3 regions of the Siminovitchia fortis genome follow, and region 3 is predicted to be linked to each of the others. Evidence: riboswitches for the same ligand, from Rfam matches in the RefSeq annotation. Region 3 holds a riboswitch; each other region holds the start of a gene.
The links. A riboswitch is a leader RNA that binds a small molecule or an ion and turns the genes downstream of it on or off. The one in region 3 is predicted to bind glycine.
Positions count from the first base shown of each region.

Region 1: it holds a riboswitch for glycine, as region 3 does, so the genes downstream of both, FS666_RS03955 (HesB/IscA family protein) here and FS666_RS05480 (ACT domain-containing protein) in region 3, are expected to answer to the same signal.
Region 2: it holds a riboswitch for glycine, as region 3 does, so the genes downstream of both, gcvT (glycine cleavage system aminomethyltransferase GcvT) here and FS666_RS05480 (ACT domain-containing protein) in region 3, are expected to answer to the same signal.

Region 1 is NZ_VEKZ01000007.1:24,167-29,892, reverse strand. Features, by position in the region: gene glyA (serine hydroxymethyltransferase) at 1-1,041, shown strand, start outside; gene FS666_RS03965 (serine dehydratase beta chain) at 1,059-1,553, shown strand; gene sdaAA (L-serine ammonia-lyase, iron-sulfur-dependent, subunit alpha) at 1,559-2,452, shown strand; glycine riboswitch at 2,478-2,580, shown strand; glycine riboswitch at 2,581-2,676, shown strand; gene FS666_RS03955 (HesB/IscA family protein) at 2,969-3,274, shown strand; gene purU (formyltetrahydrofolate deformylase) at 3,540-4,409, shown strand; gene FS666_RS03945 (polysaccharide deacetylase family protein) at 4,566-5,342, shown strand; gene FS666_RS03940 (ribbon-helix-helix domain-containing protein) at 5,509-5,726, shown strand, end outside.
Region 2 is NZ_VEKZ01000001.1:106,745-114,431, reverse strand. Features, by position in the region: gene FS666_RS00615 (YqhG family protein) at 1-468, opposite strand, end outside; gene FS666_RS00610 (DEAD/DEAH box helicase) at 437-2,128, opposite strand; glycine riboswitch at 2,264-2,356, shown strand; gene gcvT (glycine cleavage system aminomethyltransferase GcvT) at 2,530-3,636, shown strand; gene gcvPA (aminomethyl-transferring glycine dehydrogenase subunit GcvPA) at 3,658-5,001, shown strand; gene gcvPB (aminomethyl-transferring glycine dehydrogenase subunit GcvPB) at 4,998-6,458, shown strand; gene FS666_RS00590 (rhodanese-like domain-containing protein) at 6,506-6,886, opposite strand; gene FS666_RS00585 (vitamin B12-dependent ribonucleotide reductase) at 7,308-7,687, shown strand, end outside.
Region 3 is NZ_VEKZ01000010.1:43,272-50,958, reverse strand. Features, by position in the region: gene folE (GTP cyclohydrolase I FolE) at 47-682, shown strand; gene FS666_RS05490 (SDR family oxidoreductase) at 721-1,482, shown strand; gene FS666_RS05485 (3D domain-containing protein) at 1,779-2,378, opposite strand; glycine riboswitch at 2,801-2,877, shown strand; gene FS666_RS05480 (ACT domain-containing protein) at 2,972-3,247, shown strand; gene FS666_RS05475 (PFL family protein) at 3,263-4,624, shown strand; gene FS666_RS05470 (alanine/glycine:cation symporter family protein) at 5,030-6,481, shown strand; gene FS666_RS05465 (superoxide dismutase) at 6,584-7,198, opposite strand.

The sequences.
Region 1 (5,726 bases), on a different contig from region 3:
AACTTGGCCATTGATCGTTTGAAAGCGCTGTTCGGTGCCGAATATGCGAACGTTCAGCCTCACTCAGGAGCCCAGGCAAATACGGCTGTCTTTTTCTCATTGCTTAAACCTGGCGATAAGATCATGGGCATGAATTTATCTCACGGCGGCCATTTGACACATGGCAGCCCGGTCAACATGTCGGGGAAATGGTTTGAAGTGGTTTCCTATGGAGTGAGAGAAGATACACATTTGATCGATTATGATGAAGTGGAAAAAATCGCCCTGCAGGAGCGTCCAAAGCTGATCATTGCCGGGGCAAGCGCTTATCCGAGAATCATCAGCTTTGCCAGATTCAGAGAAATTGCAGATAAAATCGGTGCCTATTTTCTAGTTGATATGGCACATATCGCAGGCCTTGTCGCTGCGGGGCTCCACCCTTCTCCTGTCCCTTATGCGGATGTTGTGACAAGTACGACCCATAAAACGCTGCGTGGGCCGCGGGGAGGCATTATTTTAACCAATAACGAAGAAATTGCCAAAGGAGTCAATAAAGCCATCTTCCCCGGCATTCAAGGAGGGCCGCTCATGCATGTGATTGCGGCGAAGGCTGTGGCATTCAAGGAGGCTCTTGATCCGAGTTTTACAACGTATGCATCCCAAGTGGTGAGCAATGCATCCCAACTTGCGGAATCTTTGAAAAAAGCGGGGGCCGCCATCGTTTCCGGCGGAACGGATAACCACCTGGTTTTGGTGGATGTCAGGCCATGGGGGCTGACTGGAAAGGAAGCAGAGCAGTTATTGGAAGAAGCAGGCATGACCGTCAATAAAAATACAATCCCGTATGACCCGGAAAGCCCGTTTGTCACAAGCGGCATCCGCATTGGAACAGCTGCCCTTACTTCCCGTGGAATGAAAGAAAGCGACATGGACGTCATTGCTGCCAATATGGCCGACATTTTAAAAAGCAAAGGTGATCCCGCGGTCAGAGGGAAAGTGCAGGAAAGCATCAGGCAGTTATGTGATTCGCATCCTCTTTACCAAAAAATGTTGGTCAGATAGATATGGAGGCGTTTTAGATGGTTTTTAACAGTTGCTTCGATATTATCGGACCCATTATGGTCGGGCCGTCCAGCTCCCATACAGCGGGGGTTGTATCGATCGGAAAGTTTGGGCACGATCTCTTTGGCGGAGTCCCGGAGTCTGTAAAGATTACTTTTTTCGATTCTTTTGCAGAAACATATCAGGGCCACGGAACGGATAAGGCTGTCCTAGGCGGCTTGCTGGGGCTTGGAACAGATAATCCCGGAATCAGGCATGCTTTTGAACTCGCGCAGCAGGAAAAAATGAATGTTTCCTTCCAGTTGGAAGAGAGCTGCCCGTATTATGAACATCCGAACACCCTTTTGGTCAATATGGAAAACAGGTTCAAGCAAACTGAAATTGGAGGCGTTTCCCTTGGCGGAGGGGTCTCGAAAATTTTCCTGATTAATGGACAGCCGGCGGATATATTATTAAATTCCAAGATTGATATTGGCTCCATAAGACAGAGGTATCTTCAGGATCGGAGATGATAGGGATGGATTTTCATACTATTGAGGAATTGCTTCAGCTTTGCCAAGAAAAAGAAATGACGATTGCCGAGCTGATGATAGAGACTGAAAGACAGAAGACAGGAAAAAGCAGTGATGAGATTTTCGGCATGATGAAAGAACGCCTCCTCAAAATGAAAGAAGCTGTTGAATCCGGGATTGCAGATCCATCGCCTGCTCCGAGCGGCATTTCAGGCGGCGATGCGTACTTGATGCAAAAGTATAAAGAAAAAGGGAATTACATGACAGGAAGCCTAATGGTTGATGCAATGAAGTATGCATTTGCCACCTCTGAAACGAATGCACGGATGGGCGTCATTGTCGCTACGCCTACCGCTGGTTCGGCCGGAGTCCTTCCAGGCTGTATCTTTGCCTTGAAGGAAAATACCGATATTCCTTTTGACCAGCTTGTAATGGGACTGTTTACGGCCAGCGCCATGGGCTATGTGATTGCCAACCGTGCGTTTATTTCCGGAGCCGCCGGAGGATGCCAGGCTGAGGTGGGGTCCGCGACAGCCATGGCATCAGCCGCCATTGTGGAAATGAGAGGGGGAACCCCGGAACAAGCGGCAAATGCAGGGGCGATGGCGCTCAAGTCACTTCTCGGGCTGGTGTGCGATCCGGTGGCAGGGCTTGTGGAAGTGCCTTGCATCAAGCGGAATGTGATCGGTACATCGATTGCATTTGCTTCCGCTGATATGGCCCTTGCCGGATTGGAGAGCCGTATTCCCTTCGATGAAGTCATTGGGGCGATGTACGATATCGGAAAAAGCATGCCCCGTACGTTGAAAGAGACCGCCCTGGGGGGACTGGCGGCAACGCCGACCGGGGAAGAAATGAAGGAGAAAATTTTGGGTAAACCATGTTTGAAGAGGGCCTGAGCGGCTTCACGGAAAAAAATAGCGGGTGAAGATTGTGGGAGAGCGCTTTTAACTAAGCCGCCGAAGGAGCAAGGTCCAAAAATTCCCCTTGGAACAAATCTCTCAGGCAGAAGAACCACAGTCGGACGCAACTCTGGAGAGCGCGATCTGAAAGACGCCGCCAAAGGGGAAAACTCCGGAAAATATTGGGGTTAAACTCTCAGGTAAAAGGACAGAGAAGGGAACAACCGCCCTTTTCTGTCCTTTTTTCGAAAGCTAAAAAAGCATAAAATTTTACCGAATTTTCTCTTCAAACAAGATTAACGTAGTGTCCAGCTTCAGGCGCCATCGGCTCGAGGTCATAAGCCAATCGCTGCTGAAGGCAAACTACGCCTTCTTCAGCGCTCGTCTTATGCTTGTCGCCGATAGACGGGCGCCTTGCGCTTTTCTTAATGACCGGTCTTTGAAAAGTTTTCCCGGAAAACTGCGTTCGTACGGTCATCTCGTTTTACACAATAGCCAAGAGGAGGGATCAAAGTGCATATTACGTTGACGGAGGCAGCTTTGAAAAAGCTGGAACATTTGGACGTAAAAGAAGGGCAAATCCCCCGGATTGATGCGGAAATTGCCGGTGGCTGCGGGATGTCGGTGTCTTTCAAGTTCATTGTGGATGAACCGAGGAAAAATGACCATGTGATTGAGTATAAAGGCATTCGAATCGGAATGGACCGGTTTACCCTGCGCAAACTGGACGAGGAGACGCAAATAGATTACACGGAGGAAAATGGTTTTATCGTTGGAGGAAGTTTTTCCTCAGGTGCCTGTATGATTGAGATCGAATAACAAAGATTAGATAAGAGGGAATGATGGGACGTGATCTTGCACCGGATGGAAACTATGTATCACGTCATCTGAAGCTTTACAAATGACAGATCTGCCGAAATCGATTATCATTGTGGGCGGGATTTAACAGCAATGATATTGCCGAGACTATACTTCCGGATCCGACTTTGTCCAAAACCTTGGTGAGGCTGCTTTAGCGACTGCCGGCATGAAGGTCCATGCATAGTCGGGCCGGATTTAATTAAAAACAAACGGAGGAATAGCTATGCAGTCAGAACAAAATAAAAACAGGGCCACCTTATTGATTTCCTGCCCGGAAAAACCGGGAATTATTTCGACAGTGTCCAATTTTTTGCTGGAGCACCAGGCGAATATCGTCCAATTTGACCAGCATACAACAGACCCGAAAGCAGGAATGGTCTTTATGCGGATCGAATTTGAATTGAACGATTTCGATGCCTCTTATGACAAATTGCATGAAGACATGCAAACTCTCGCTGAAGAGTACAAGATGAAATGGCAGTTAAACAATAAAAGAGATAGAAAGCGTATGGCCATTTTTGTGACCAAGCAGGAATCCTGTCTGATGGAATTGATTTGGAGAGTGAAGTCAGGTGAAATTGACGCGGACATACCAATGGTCATCAGCAACCACGATGATTTGAGGGAAATTGTTGAAAGGGAAGGAATTCCTTACTATCATATTCCGGTAAGCGCGGAAACAAAGGATGAGGCTGAACAGCGGACATTGGAACTCCTGGAAGGAAAAGTGGATTTCATTGTCCTTGCGCGGTATATGCAAATTCTTTCTCCTGAATTTATCTCTAAGTTCCCGAATCGAATCATTAATATCCACCATTCGTTTTTGCCGGCATTTGTAGGGGCGAACCCTTATGTAAGGGCATTTAACCGCGGGGTGAAACTGATCGGCGCCACCGCCCATTATGTGACAAATGATCTTGATGAGGGCCCGATCATCGAGCAGGACGTAATCCGGGTTACCCACCGCTATACAGCAGAAGATTTAAAAGTTGCCGGCCGCCATGTCGAAAAACAGGTCCTTGCCCATGCTGTCGCCTGGCATGTGGAAAATAAAGTGATTGTGCATGGGAATAAGACGATCATTTTTACTTAAACTGCCTGCAGCTCACGAAAACACATTTGCCGATTGGATCATCATCCTATGCAAAAATTCAAATAGGAAAAAACATAAACAAAGACGTGATAGCCAAAATCATTAAGGGCACAATAGGCCTGACTGAAGAACAGGATGATTTGGGAGGCTATCAAATTGTTAAAGCATTCATTACTTAGGAAAAGTGTATGTGCATTCATCATTTTGTTTTTAACAGGGATGGTTCAGTTAAAGATCGCATCAGCTGTTGAGACAGGGGCATCATCATCAAAAGATGGATATCGTGTTCCCATATTGATGTACCATGCGATCGATGAATACAAAGGAAATGGCATGAAAGAATTGTATGTCACACCGGAAAATTTTGAGAAACAGCTGCTTTATTTAAAATCCGCCGGATTTACACTGATTACATTCGAAGACCTGCCGCATATTGGAAATATCAAAAAGCCGATCATTATTACACTGGATGATGGCTATAAAAATAACATGAATGCTTATCACATCTTAAAGAAAATCAGTGATGCTTCCTTCAAACCGAGGGCCACCATTTTTATGATCGGCAAAAAAATAAACAGCCAATCAGGGCTTTCTGTTAATGAATTAAAAGAAATCAGTGATTCCGGCATCATAAGCGTCCAATCCCATACGGAGACGCATCCAAGACTAACCGAGACCGTAAATTGCACAAAAGAATTACGGGATATAAAAATAAAATTGGAAAAAATAACAGGACGAAACGTTTCAACGCTTGCTTATCCGTATGGAGATTATAATGATAAAGTGATTGAGGAAACAAGAAAATACTATCAATACGCTGTTACGACCACACCAGGCATTGCGAATACGACCGATTCCCCGTATGAACTGAAGCGTATACGTGTAAATTACAGCACATCACTAACTGCCTTTAAGAATATGGTCAATCCATAACATCTTGCCACAACGGGAAACCTCCTTTTTACGATGGGAATCAAATCGTCCATAGGAGTAAGACGATCGTTTTTACTTAAACAGCGGGGCGAAAAGCGAAAAAGCAAGTGTATGGTTGTTTGTATACATCACCTTGTTGTTACATAATGTATATGAGGTGGTTGAAATGAAAGGCGAAATAAAGATTAGAAAACAAATCTATTTAGAGCCTGAACAGAACGAACAAATCAAATTATTATCCGCCCGGCAAAACAAGACAGAAGCACAAATTATCAGGGATGCTATAAATCATTATCTGACGGAAAACAACAAGGAATTGGCTGATCCAATTTTAGAACTAATTGGTATGGTAAAAGACGGAATTGATAACGGCTCTACAGCCCA
Region 2 (7,687 bases), on a different contig from region 3:
GTCAAACGATTCAATCAGATTTCCATTGATTAAATTGAGGCCGAAAGATCTGAAAACATCTTTCTTTCTGTCGGAGCAGTATGATATTTTCATATTTACATTAAGCCATGGATGGAGCGCAACGTTTTGTCCTGTCTGCATCACGGGCCTTTCGTAAAGGCGGATATACGCCGCCAATTTTCTTGCGGTTTCAAAGAGCTGATGAAGCCGCGGCGCGCCGAAATGGACGAATTCCCCTTTCACATCCGGCGGTGCTTTTTCCTGGTCCGTAATGAAAGTGACCTTCATCGGGTTCGGAATACCGCCTGTTTTTTCGAGATATGTCCAATAAAAGGGGCGGTTCATCAGTTCTTTATCCATTTCAACCGTCAGCTGTACAGTCAGAAATCCTTGGCCGTTTTCCTCGATTGTACAGCCGGTTGCCATAAAAAACTGTTCAAGATATTGATGTATTTCCCGTTGAAGCATCTGCTGCATCTTCCTTTCTTATCGTATCGGCAAATTCAATCATTGCTGCGAGATTGGCCATTTTCACTTTCATTTCTCCCTCTGACCTCGAAGTTTTGAAAATATCCATCATATGCTCCTCAATGCTTCCGCCGTCCAACTTGGCCAAAATGTCATCAAGCTCTCCCACAACCCGTTCAAACAGCTTTATTTTGTTCGTAAGTAAGTTTACAATATGCTCTTCAATTGTGTTTTTTACAGCGAAATTATAAATATGGACATCGTCTTTCTGCCCAAGGCGATGAACGCGACCGATCCGCTGTTCCAGCCTCATGGGATTCCAGGGCAAGTCGTAGTTGATGACATGGCTGCAAAACTGGAGGTTGATTCCCTCGCCGCCTGCCTCTGTTGCTATAAGCACTTGCACTTGGTTCTTGAATAAATCCCTCATCCAGTCTTTTTTGCTTCGTTTAAAACCGCCGCGAAAGGGGACGGACTTTATCCCGTGCTGCTGAAGGAACCACTGCAGATATAATTGTGTTGCTCTATATTCGGTAAAAATGATCACTTTATCATCAATTTTTTTGATCAATTCCAAGGCTTTTTCCGCTTTGGAATTTCGAGTGACCGCATCGATCTTTTGCTGAATCAATTGTATGCATTTCATGTATTGGGCTGACGGATTTTCTTTTTGCAGCATGTTTTTTAAAGTGAAAAAAACGGCTTCCCTGCTGCTGCATGCTTCCCGCTGGAGCGTCATGATCGAAAATGCAGGCATGGGGATATCAGTTTGGCGCAGAAGGCCGATGGATTCATACAGATCCTTTTCCTCATTGTTGAAATGAATCGGAATCGTCTCGACATGGCGCTTGGTCCATTCAATGCCGGTATCAACCCTCCTGTTCCGGATCATCACTTTATTTACCAGGCTCTTTAAATGTTCATTTTCTTTGGCTGACAGCCTTTTATTTTTATACTTCTCCAAAAAGCTTGATTGGCTTCCAAGATGGCCCGGCTTTAACAAAGAGACAAGGTAAAAGATTTCTTCGATTTTATTCTGGATGGGCGTTGCCGTCAGCAAAAGGCAAAATTTCTTTTTAAGAGACTGCACAAACTCATAATTTTTTGTTCTATGGTTCTTCAGTTTATGCGCTTCGTCAATAATGATCAGGTCAAAGGCCTGCTCGGCGATGATTTCCTTATGGGGGCTCCTTTTCGCTGTGTCAATGGATGACACTACACAGTCATATCGTTCCCAGACATAACTTTTTGTGGCTGCAACGGCATGTATGTGAAATTTTGAATTCAATTCAAAGGTCCATTGGGAAACGAGGGATGCGGGCACCAGAATCAGGGCTCTTTTTACCAATCCCCTGATCATGTATTCTTTTAATACCAGTCCGGCTTCGATGGTTTTGCCGAGCCCCACTTCATCTGCCAATATGGCTTTTCCATTCATGTCCTCTATCACTCTTGCAGCAGTTTCTTTCTGATGAGGCAGAAGGGTTAATTCCGGCAGGTGCTTTGGTGCCACGAGCCCTTCGAAATCGGGAACAAGAAGATGCTTTTCTGCTGTCAAAGACAGATTAAACAGCTTTTGGTCCGCCCATGGCCCGTCCTTTTCAAACCGGTCCAAAAAACCGGGCATCCAATTCCGGTTGAAGTTGACTGTAACAGACATGATAGAACCTCCCGAAGATTTATCAGAAAAAATTTGAAAAGTATGGCAAAGAATGATACGATACAAGTGACAGAAAGCCATGAAAGCCATATACATATTTTTTAGTATAACCATTCTTGAAAAGAATATAGGCGAATGAAGGCAAGAGGAGAGACTGTGACATAAAACAGCGCCGAAGGAGCAAGCAAATCCCGCGAATCTCTCAGGCAAAAAGACTCTTGTCCGACGCAGCTCTGGAGAGTGTTCCACGCAGTGGAGCCACCAAAGGGGAAAGCCGGAACGCACCCGGTCAAACTTTCAGGTGCCAAGACAGAGAAACCTTTTACGGGGCTTTTCTGTCTTTTTTTATGCCCTTATACTGCACAGCAGCAAACTAAAATCCAAGGAGGAATGTAAAAACAATGTCCGAATTAAAGAAGACCCCATTATATCCTTTGTATAAAGAATATGGGGCCAAGACAATCGATTTTGGCGGTTGGGACATGCCGGTCCAATTTTCCGGCATTAAAGAAGAGCATGAGGCAGTAAGAAAGAATGCCGGTATTTTCGATGTATCCCATATGGGTGAAATCATTGTCAAGGGGAAAAACAGTCTCGACTTTCTGCAAAAAATGATGACGAACGATTTTTCCAGGCTTAAAGACGGAGGCGCCCTCTATACGGCGATGTGTTATGAAAATGGCGGTGTGGTTGATGATCTGCTTGTATACAAGCTGAGTGAAGAAGAATATTTCCTCGTCGTCAACGCTGCAAATACCGAAAAAGACTATGAATGGTTAAAGCAACATGCACCTGAAGGCGTCAGCGTTGAAAATGTTTCGGACCAATATGCATTGATCGCCATCCAGGGTCCGAAAGCCCAGTCAATCCTGCAGAAGCTTTCGAAAAATACAAATTTGGATGACATCGGTTTTTTCAAATTCAGGCATGATGTGGAACTGGACGGTGCCCATGCATTGGTTTCCCGTACGGGATATACAGGCGAGGATGGATTCGAGATCTATTGCCAAGCGGATGATGCGGAGAAATTGTGGAGAACCCTTTTAGAAATAGGCAAGGATGAAGGGCTTGTACCGTGCGGTTTGGGAGCCAGGGATACACTGCGGTTTGAAGCGGCGCTTCCATTGTACGGACAGGAACTTTCACCTGAAATCACACCATTGGAAGCGGGAATTGGTTTTGCCGTCAAGTTGAATAAAGAGGCCGATTTTATCGGCAAAGAGGCTTTGAAAAGGCAAAAGGAACAAGGTGTGGAAAGAAGGATTGCAGGAGTTGAAATGATCGACCGGGGGATCCCGAGAAACGGCTACAGGGTTTTTTCGGGCGATAAGGAAATTGGCTATGTCACCTCCGGAACACAATCTCCCACATTGAAGAAAAATATCGGCCTTGTTTTAATCGGCGCTGACTATAATGAAGAGGGAAATGAAGTGGAAATAGAAGTTCGTAAAAAACGCCTGAAAGCAAAAATCATTCAGACACCGTTTTATAAGCGCCCAAAAAAGTAGGATGGAGGAGAATGGAACATGATCAAACATCGTTATCTGCCCATGACAGAGCAGGATAAAAAAGAGATGCTGGAGGCGATCGGAGCGGATTCAATTGATGAGCTGTTTTCCGATATTCCGGAAAAGGTCCGGTTCAAAGGCGAATACAATATAAAACAAGCAAAATCAGAAACGGCATTAATGAAAGAGCTTGCAGGACTTGCAGCCCAAAATGCCGATTTGATAAACAATACAAGCTTCCTTGGGGCAGGGGTATACGATCACTATATCCCGGTAATTGTAGACCATGTAATATCCCGGTCGGAATTTTATACAGCCTATACTCCGTACCAGCCGGAAATTTCTCAGGGTGAACTGCAGGCTATCTTTGAATTCCAGACAATGATTTGTGAACTTACCGGAATGGACGTGGCCAATTCGTCGATGTACGACGGCGGCACTGCTCTTGCCGAAGCGGCGATGCTGAGCGCCGGGCATACAAGACGCAAAAAAGTGCTTGTATCGCAAACCGTGCATCCCGAATCCCGGGAAGTATTGAAAACTTATGCTAAGGGTCAGCATATCGACGTGGTTGAAATCCCGTACAAGGATGGCTTGACAGACATGGAAGCCTTGAAGTCCGAACTCGACAAAGACGTTGCTGCTGTCGTTGTCCAATATCCGAATTTTTTTGGTCTCATTGAGCCATTGAAGGACATTGAACCGCTTGTACATGATGTAAAAGCGCAATTCGTCGTATCCAGCAATCCTCTGGCGCTCGGCATTCTTGCCTCTCCGGGAAGCCTTGGCGCAGATATTGTCATAGGTGATGCCCAGCCATTTGGGATACCGGCAGCATTTGGCGGACCGCATTGCGGATATTTTGCCGTATCGAAAAAATTGATGAGAAAAGTACCGGGAAGACTGGTGGGACAAACAGTGGACGAGGAAGGAAAAAGAGGTTTTGTTTTGACGCTGCAGGCACGGGAGCAGCACATCCGCAGAGACAAAGCCACTTCCAATATTTGCTCGAACCAGGCGCTGAATGCGTTGGCCGCATCTGTGGCGATGACCGCATTAGGAAAAAAAGGCGTCAAAGAGATGTCCGCCCAAAATATTCAGAAAACGCATTATGCGAAAGAAGCTTTCAGGAAAAAAGGATTTGATCTTCCTCTGGATGGGTACCACTTCAACGAATTCGTTGTGAAGCTTAACAAACCGGTCCATGAGGTGAATGAAAGTCTTCTTGAAAAAGGCATCATCGGCGGTTATGATCTTGGGCGCGATTATCCGGAGCTTGAAAACCATATGCTTATTGCAGTAACAGAGCTGCGGACAAAAGAAGAGATCGATCAATTTATTACAGAATTGGGGGATCATCAATGAGTGAAGTGGTTATGCCGTTAATATTTGAAAAATCCACACCCGGGCGTATAGGGTACAGTCTGCCCGGCCTCGACGTTCCTGAAGCCGATATTGAGCAATGCATCCCATCAGGATATTTGAGGGAAGAGGAGCCTGATTTGCCCGAGGTTTCCGAATTGGATATCATGAGGCATTATACCGAGCTGTCGACCCATAATCATGGAATTGACTCAGGATTTTATCCGCTCGGTTCATGTACGATGAAATACAATCCAAAGATCAATGAAGCTGTCGCCCGCTTTCCGGGCTTTGCCCACATACACCCACTTCAGCCTGAGTCATCTGTACAGGGTGCTTTGGAACTGATGTATGATTTGCAGGAACATTTGAAAGAAATTACAGGTATGGACGAAGTCACTCTGCAAACCGCTGCAGGAGCCCATGGTGAGTGGACCGGCCTCATGATGATCAGGGCTTTCCATGAAGCGAACGGTGATACGGACAGGACAAAGGTCATCGTACCGGATTCCGCCCACGGAACCAATCCGGCATCGGCCACTGTCGCAGGGCTTGAAACCATAACGGTCCGCTCCGGAGAAGACGGACTCGTCGACTTGGAGCATCTTAAGTCGCTTGTCGGGCCGGATACGGCTGCATTGATGCTGACGAATCCAAATACCCTCGGATTGTTTGAGGAACAAATTCTCGAAATGGCAGAAATCGTCCATGGAGCCGGGGGCAAGCTTTATTATGACGGTGCCAATCTGAATGCGGTCATGTCAAAAGCCCGTCCCGGCGACATGGGCTTTGATGTTGTCCATTTGAACCTTCATAAAACTTTCACCGGTCCGCATGGGGGCGGCGGGCCCGGATCAGGCCCGGTCGGCGTGAAAAAAGATTTGATTCCATTTCTTCCAAAGCCGGTCATCACGAAAAAAGATGATCAGTTTATCATCGACTATGACAGGCCGAACGCCATCGGAAGGGTAAAGCCGTATTACGGAAACTTTGGCATTAATGTGAGGGCTTATACCTACATTCGTTCAATGGGTCCCGACGGGCTTAAAGCCGTAACGGAATATGCCGTTTTGAATGCGAACTATATGATGAGAAAACTTGCTCCATATTACGATTTGCCGTATGACACGCACTGTAAGCATGAATTTGTGCTAAGCGGATCCCGCCAGAAAAAACTTGGGGTCAGAACATTGGACATCGCCAAGCGCCTGCTTGATTTCGGCTACCATCCGCCAACCATTTATTTCCCGCTCAATGTGGAAGAGTGCATGATGTTCGAGCCGACCGAGACGGAATCGAAAGAAACGCTTGACGGATTTATCGATGCGATGATCCAAATTGCCAAGGAAGCCGAAGAAAATCCTGGAATTGTCCAGGAAGCACCCCACAGTACAATCGTTAAAAGAATGGATGAAACACAGGCGGCCAGAAAGCCGGTTCTGCGTTATAGTAAAGAATAAAGAGAACAGCCTCTTCATGATCGAAGAGGCTGTTTCCAGTTTTCTTTTTATTTGCTCTTTATTTTTCCGGTCCATTGTTTAAATCCGCCCTGCAAATGATAGAGCTGGCGGTAACCTTTCCTGTACAGCTGCTGGGCAGCCCTGCCGCTTCGCAACCCGCTTTGGCAATATAAATAAACAGGTTTATCTTTCCTGATCTCTTTCATTCTCATTTTTAATTGAGACATGGGGATATTGCGCGCGCCAAGTATATGCCCTCCCTCATATTCTTTTTGCTCCCGGACATCAATCAACTGCGCTTTTCTATATCCGGCTCGGAAGTCATCTTGGTTCAGCGTCTTTAAAATTTTTTTCTGCTGAAAATAATTATACAAGGAAAATACAATAACAGCCCCCAAAATAATAAGCAGTGTATAAAGCAATGACAATGTAAAAGCCCCTTTCTAGTATATACCCTAATTCTATTATATTCGGCACAGTACAATGAATCAAAGGTTTTCTCCGTACTTTCCCCTTGGAAAAATGAAGGCCGGAAGCGTCCATACGGGATGTATAATCCGGTTAATCTGTCAATTAAAGAAAAAGTCTAAAATTGTTGAAAAAAATCGGTTTATGGAAGAATTTCCTGCAATCGCTTTGTTTTGCTTTCAAATCCTCGCATTTGGAGATTTGACAAATCGTTATCAATTATTTCTGAAAACACAACATATAGTATAGTTATTTTAAATAAAAATCAATATATTGTGTTTAAGGATTGATTTTCGGGATATAAATATGGTAACTTATCAATGACAGATACATACAAACAGTAAACATTCTTCAAATCGTTTTTATAAAGGAGTTGGCAAAATGTCTGTTGCATTTACGAAAAAACCGAGCTTAAACATAGAGAGGCTCAATGAGGACATCCAATTATTCAAACATGTACATCCGATTACACCCGACATGAAACTCACCCAAAAAGGCGTTTCACGGCTTGTCATGATTGACCGATATGCATATAAGGATACGGAAAAAATCACTCTGTCTGTCGGTGACTTCGTCGTTTTGACCATAAAAGAAGATCCCAAATTTCCGGCAAGAGGGCTCGGATTCATCAAATCAATCGACTGGGAAGAAAAAAATGCAGCTGTTATCGTCGAAGAAGAATTCCTTACTGCGCTGGAAGACGAGAAAGAGAGGGAAACAGGAGTCATTGTCCGCCCGCTCGACATCATTGAGAAGCCGCT
Region 3 (7,687 bases):
TATTAATGTATAATAGATCTGTATGTAAAAAAGGAGGTCAAAAAGAATGCCTGCTGATATGAAATTAATTTCCGAAAAGCTTCCGGATCTTTTTTCGGGGGACTCGGTTGATATAGCGGAAAAAATAGATAAATCTCAAGATTTTATGGAAGGTGTCAGAAACCTTATCGAGCTTTGCGGCGATGATCCGAATCGGGAAGGCCTCGAAGAAACACCATACAGGGTTTTAAAAGCTTTCCTGGAATATACGGAAGGATATAAGGAAAATCCCGCTGTCCACTTGGAAAAAACCTTCGATGTAAAACATAAAGAATTGGTTTTGGTTAAAAATATCGAATTCCACTCCATGTGCGAGCATCACTTTGCGCCGTTTTTTGGCGTAGCCCATGTCGGTTATATGCCTGACGCCAAGATTACAGGGTTATCCAAAATCGGCCGGATGGTGGAAGGATATGCGAAACGCTTCCAAGTTCAGGAAAGGCTGACAAACGAGATTGCGGATGCAATCGAGGAAATCTTGGAGCCCCAGGGAGCCATGGTGGTGATTGAAGCGAAACATATGTGCATGTGCGGAAGAGGGATTAAAAAGTCAAACTCATCAACGACAACAACAGCTGTCAGGGGATTGTTTGAAGAAAGATCGGATGCCCGGATGGAATTTTTATCTCTGATCAATCGGTAATCGCCGCAATGCTGTGAAAGGGTGAAGAGGTGAGGGAAATGAGACATGCAATTATCACGGCAGGCTCAAAAGGGATTGGCCGTAAAGTTACCGAGGAATTCCTTCGGAGGGGCTGCAGTGTGACCGTGAATTATTACAGCGATGAAGACAGGATAAAAGAGCTCATAAAAGAATGGGAGCCTTATAAGGGGCAGTTACAATTTGTACAGGGGGATGTAACCCAAAAGGAAGATATCGCCAACATTGTTGAGCAGGCGGTGAGCAGATTCGGCAGAATCGATTATTTGATCAATAATGCCGGGCCGTATATTTTTGAGCGGAAAAAGCTGATGGATTACGAAGACAGCGAATGGTATGAGATGATTGACGGGAATTTAAATGCTGTTTACCATTTTTTAAAATTAACCATCCCTGTCATGAGGAAGCAAAAGTTCGGCAGAATCATCACATACGGTTTTCAGGATGCGGAGCATTCCCCTGGATGGATGTACCGTTCCGCATTCAGTGCAGCCAAAGTGGGGCTCGCGTCACTGACGAGGACGATTGCCCTTGAAGAAGCAGAATATGGAATTACGGCCAATATGGTCTGCCCGGGAGACATTGTCGGCGAGATGAAAGAAGCGGATATTGAGATGGCCAGGCAAATAAAAGATGAGCAGACACCGATCGGCAGATCCGGTACGGGAGAGGATATTGCACGGCTGATCGGTTTTATATGCGATGACGATTCAGATTTGATTACCGGCAGCATTATTTCCGCTTCAGGCGGGATCCATGTTGTCAATCGATATAAAAATTAGGATAAGCTGCGGTCCCGGCCTTTTGTTCAAGTAAAAGAAAGTATAAGCTGATATGAAAATTTTTTTCAAAAGAAGCCTTTCTTTGTCTAGCTCCAGCGCCCAGCGACTAGCAAACTTCACACTCCTCCACTACGATAAGTCAACATCGGCTCGTACCTCGCCGTGTTTCCTTTATCTCATTGCGGAGTGCTCCAGTTTGTACGTCGCTAAACGGGCGCTTGCGCTTTTCTTACTGCGCCCATGCCGGGCGCACAACGAAAAACCCGAATGCAGAAATGCATTCGGGTTTGGAAGTTCTAATAATAGACTTTGATTTTTACAGTTCTTACGCCCCAATTCAGAGCTTTCTTTTTCGTTGGCATATGAAGATCGATCTTATTTTTCTTAATGGCGCCGCCAGTATCTCCTGCAATTGCCATCCCGTATCCTTCAACATAGACTTTGGATCCAAGAGGAATTTGCTTTGGATCAACAGAAATGACTTTTGCATTGGGATTTTTCTTCAGGTTGATGCCAGTAGCGGTAATGCCGCTGCATCCTTTACATTTCGCTGTATATGCGGTCGCTCTTACTTTCATAGTTTTATAGGCGGCCTTTTTAGCCGGTGCTTTCTTGGCGGGTGCCTTTTTAGCCGGTGCCTTCTTGGCCGGTGCCTTTTTTGCTGTGGACTTTGCCGCAGGTTTAGTAATCTTTAAAACTTGGTTTATCCTGATTGTATCGCTTTTCAGGCCGTTCCAGCTTTTGATCTGATTGACGGATACCTTATGTTTAGTAGCAATTTTCCATAATGTATCGCCTTTTTGAACTTTATATGTAGTGCCGGCGGCTGAGGAAGCTCCTGTAAAACCAAATACTAGAAATAAAGCTGTTAAGGCTGATATGACAATTTTCTTCAAAATAACGTACCCCTTTTGTTCTTGGTAGGCTCAGTATAACAAGCGAATGTAACAAGAATGTTTCAAAGGGATAGTATTTGTGTTACAAATGGTGAATAATGGTTTATTTTCATAAATCTTGGAACGAATAATAACTCAAATACGACATAATCTATTAAAATTTGCCTGGAACGGAGGTAAGGATGGGATTTGAAGGAAAGCCAGTAAAGATTGTCCAAACAGAAATGGACTGCGAACGATTAGCCATTTAAGAATCCCAATGGTTAAAGCCTGCTTGCCCGTTTACGGTGGAAGTCTCAATTAACAATTTCTCCGCAATACTTGTGAATCAGGAAAAACTTATTGACCATCCTTTATATTGATTGATAAAATAACTTAGCATCTAAAAATAAGCGATGAGGGTTATGGGTAACACTATAACAAGAGCAGCTTCTGGAGAGACCGCAATGCGCGGCGCCGAAGGATTCACAATCTCAGGCAAAAGGACAGAAGAGTAACTTACGAACATTTTTGTATGTTATTCTACTATCTTTGAGATTGGAGCAAATCCAATCTTTTTTTGTTTTTAAAAATACATTTGGGGTGACTTGCGAATGGAGAAGAGACGTGCAGTAGTAAGTGTTGTGGGAAAAGATCAGGTCGGCATTATTGCAAGTGTGACAAATATACTCGCCGATAATCAGGTGAATGTCCTTGATATAAGCCAGACGATTTTGCAGGACTTTTTTACAATGATGATGGTGGTCGATGTATCTGAAATTGAAAACCTGGATTCTCTGCAGAAACAATTTGACGAACTTGGAGACAAGATCGGACAGAAGATCAATATTCAACGGGAAGAAATATTTCAATCCATGCACCGGATATAAGAAGGGGTTTTGACCATGAATATAGCTTTGACTGAAATGATGGAAACAATCAGAATGGTCCAGATGGAAAACCTGGACATACGTACGGTTACAATGGGAATCAGCCTGTCGGATTGTGCAGATTCTGATTTTGAAAAAATGAACAAGCGCGTATACGAGAAAATCACGGGTTATGCCGGCCGCTTGAAAAGCGTTGCTGAAGAAGTGGAAAAAGAATACGGGATTCCGATTGTCAACAAGCGTATTTCCGTAACGCCCATTGCGGAAATTTTAGGCAATGCCACAAAAGAGCAGGCGGTTGAACTGGCCAAAACGCTTGATAGAGCAGCTAAGACGCTTGGCATAGATTTTATCGGAGGGTATTCGGCTCTTGTACATAAGGGGATCACGAAAGGAGATCAAACGCTGCTTGATGCGCTTCCGGAGGCGCTGAGCGTGACAGAGCGGGTCTGCTCTTCAATTTCAGTGGCAACGACGAGGACGGGCATCAATATGGATGCCGTGGGCCTGATGGGAAAAATCATCAAAGAGGCTGCGGAAAGGACGAAAGACCAAAACGGACTTGCCTGCGCGAAGCTTGTTGTTTTCAGCAACCCTGTTGAAGACAATCCTTTCATGGCGGGCGCTTTCCATGGAACAGGCGAAGGCGAGGCTGTCCTTAATGTCGGGGTCAGCGGGCCCGGCGTTGTTCTGAATGCTTTGAGGCGCCATCCTGATGCCGATCTTGGACAGGTGGCGGATGTCATCAAGAAAACCGTCTTTAAAATTACACGTGCCGGCGAATTGATCGGACGGGTCGTGGCGGACCGCCTGGATGTGCCTTTCGGAATTATGGATTTATCGCTTGCACCGACAAATGCACTCAATGACAGCGTGGCGGAAATTCTAGAGGAAATCGGTCTGGAGCGGGTTGGAACCCACGGAACGATTGCTGCGCTTGCCTTGATGAATGATGCGGTCAAAAAAGGAGGCGCCATGGCGAGTTCTTATGTTGGCGGGTTGAGCGGGGCTTTCATCCCTGTCAGCGAAGATGAAGGGATGATCCGTGGAATCATGGATGATGCACTAACCTTATCCAAGCTTGAAGCCATGACGTGCGTCTGCTCTGTTGGGTTAGATATGATTGCACTATCAGGTGATGCTTCCTCAGAAACCCTGGCGGCAATCATAGCTGATGAAGCGGCCATTGGCATGATCAACAAAAAGACGACAGCCGTCCGTGTCATCCCTGTTCCGGGCAAAAAAGAGGGGGACATGGTAGAGTTCGGTGGACTGCTCGGACGTGCACCCGTATTGGGAGTCAATGCCTTCAGTTCGGAAAAATTCATCCGCCGCGGCGGACGTATTCCTGCACCATTGCAGTCATTGATTAATTAACTTCATTCAGCAGAAGTCTCCCACTTCTGTAAGTAGTGAGATGAATGCATATTGGTATTCCATTCAGTGGGGGGCAAACCCCGGCTGAATAAAGTTAAAGCCTTCGGCGGATGCCACAGATTTTCAGAGGAAATTTATCGAGCGGAGCTCGATAAAATCTGGGCGCAAATACGCCAAGGCGCATTTGATAGTGGAAACCCAATTTTTACAACTTATGTGAAATAGCCCTATCGGTACTGTTGGTTAGAGCCGGCAGTTCCGATGTTTTTTTATGCAATTAGCCAAAATAAACACCTTGTTTTTTAAATTTTAAAAAAATTATATTGAGATTCGCGAAGGTTGAATGTATAATTTGGTAAACGCTTTCATTATTTTAAAATAACAAAATCCAAGGAGGGGGAAGGAATGGAACTGTTTGTTGAATGGCTTAATGATGTGTTATGGAGTTCTCCAATTATTTATTTGTCACTAGGAATAGGGGTTCTTTTTTCAATCATGACTCGGTTTTTGCAACTTCGGCTGATTAAAGATATGGTGAGTCAGCTCTTCTCAGGAAAAAGTTCAGACGCAGGAATTTCATCTTTTCAGGCAATGTCTGTCGCACTTTCCGGTCGAGTCGGCACCGGTAATATTGCCGGCACCGCGACTGCAATTGCCTTTGGCGGCCCCGGAGCTATTTTTTGGATGTGGGCAATTGCTTTCCTTGGTGCAAGCACAGCCTATGTTGAATCTACGTTGGCGCAAATTTACAAAGTGAAGCAGGATGGTCAATACCGCGGTGGGCCAGCCTATTATATTGAAAAAGGGATGGGAAAAAAGTGGTACGCGGTTATTTTTGCAGTGGCTTCCGCAATTGCCATGTCGCTGCTTATGCCAGGTGTCCAAGCAAACTCTATTGCGATGGGACTTGATAATGCATTTGGTTTAAGTACACTCATTACAGGTATCATTATCGTATTATTATTGGGATTTATCATTTTTGGCGGTATTAAACGAATTGCAAAAGCTGCACAATTAATTGTTCCTTTCATGGCAATCGGTTATGTCCTCGTTTCCTTAATTGTCATTGCTTTTAACATAACGGAATTACCAGCAATTCTTGCATTGATCTTTAAAAGTGCTTTCGGCTTTGATGCTGCTTTCGGCGGAATTATTGGGATGGCAATTTCTTGGGGAGTGAAACGCGGAATCTATTCGAATGAAGCAGGGCAAGGATCAGGAGCACATGCTGCAGGGGCAGCGGAAGTGTCCCACCCGGCAAAACAAGGACTCGTTCAAGCTTTTTCCGTTTATATTGATACGCTTGTCGTCTGTTCCGCGACTGCTTTCATGATTATTATCACGGGGATGTATAATACAGTTCGGCCGGATAATACATTCATTGTTAAGCGATTGGGTGATGTCGAGCCGGGTCCTATTTATACACAAGCTGCAGTAGAAACAGTTCTGCCCGGATTTGGTGCAGGCTTCGTTGCTATTGCTCTTTTCTTCTTTGCATTTACAACGATCATGGCCTATTACTATATTGCTGAAACGAATATAGCTTATCTCACCAGGGGAAGAGACGGAAGGCTAGCTATGTTTGTTGTTAAGATTGTTCTATTAGCTGCCTCTTTTTATGGAAGTGTAAAAACAGCGAAAGTTGCGTGGGATCTCGGAGATATTGGTCTTGGAATAATGGTTTGGCTAAACTTAATAGCCATCTTGATTCTCTACAAACCGGCTATGCTCGCTTTAAAAGACTATGAACAGCAGCGTAAAGAAGGAAAGGATCCTGTTTTTGATCCGGAAAAAATCGGAATTAAAAATGCGGACTTTTGGGAAAGCGAAGATTTTGATAAACGTGATGTAAGCTAATTTGTAAAACGTGGGGTATTCTTCAGGGCAGGATTATATAAAAAGGCTCCCGGGTTACCAGTCCGGGAGCTAAATGGCATACGAATGACTTCAACTATTAACTTACTTCAACGCTTCCAAATACAATTCATTCACTTTATCCCAATTCACAGTGTTCCACCAATTCGTGACGAATTCCGGTCGTCTGTTCTGATACTTTAAATAATAAGCATGCTCCCAGACATCAATGACAAGCAGCGGTTTTTTCCCGGCCATTAATGGAGTGTCCTGATTTGCTGTACTTATGACTTCTAACTCATTCCCATTAAGTACTAGCCAGCCGTATCCACTGCCAAACCGGGAAATGGCGGCTTTGGACAGCTTATCTTTAAAGTCATCAAAGGTTTTAAAGTAAAAGTCGATGGCTTTGGCTATATCTCCTTTTGGTTCATCACCTCCTTTAGGACTCATCACTTCCCAAAATAGGCTATGACAATAATGCCCTCCGCCGTTATTTCTTACACCTGTCTGCACTTCTTCAGGCAAAGAGTTTAAGTTGCTGAGCAAGTATTCAACAGGCTTACTTTTTAAATCATCGTACCCGGCTAATACATTATTTAAATTATTGACGTATGTAGCATGATGTTTATCATGGTGAATCTCCAATGTTCGTCCGTCAATATATGGCTCTAGTTCATCATAATCATAGCTTAGCGCGGGTAAAACAAATGAAGACATTCCGATATCTCCTTCCTTTTTTCTCAATTAAGTTTACTATGGTAAAAAAAGTTTACCTAATGCAAAATCTACAATATCTATATTCAAAAGTCAATTGACTTGTGAAAAAATAGGAATTTAGTATGACATTGATATCGGGATAAGCTATTTAAAGAGTGAACTTCTTGACTTCAATCGCATTTCCGCATGAAGGGAGTCGTATTTAACTTCGTTCAGCAGAAATCTCCCACTTCTGTAAGTGGTGAGATGAATGCCTATTGGTATTCCATTCAGTGGGGGGGGCAAACCCCGGCTGAATAAAGTCAAAGCCTCCGGCGGATGCTACAGATTTTCAGAGGAAATTTATCGAGCGGAGCTCGATAAAATCTGGGCGCAAATACGCTAAGGCGCATTTGATAAGGTTAAAAAATGGCAATTTGAATCCTGAGTCCAAGTGGTGTGTATAGGCCCCAATAAGCAATTCCAAGTAGCCTTAATTTGTCATACAAT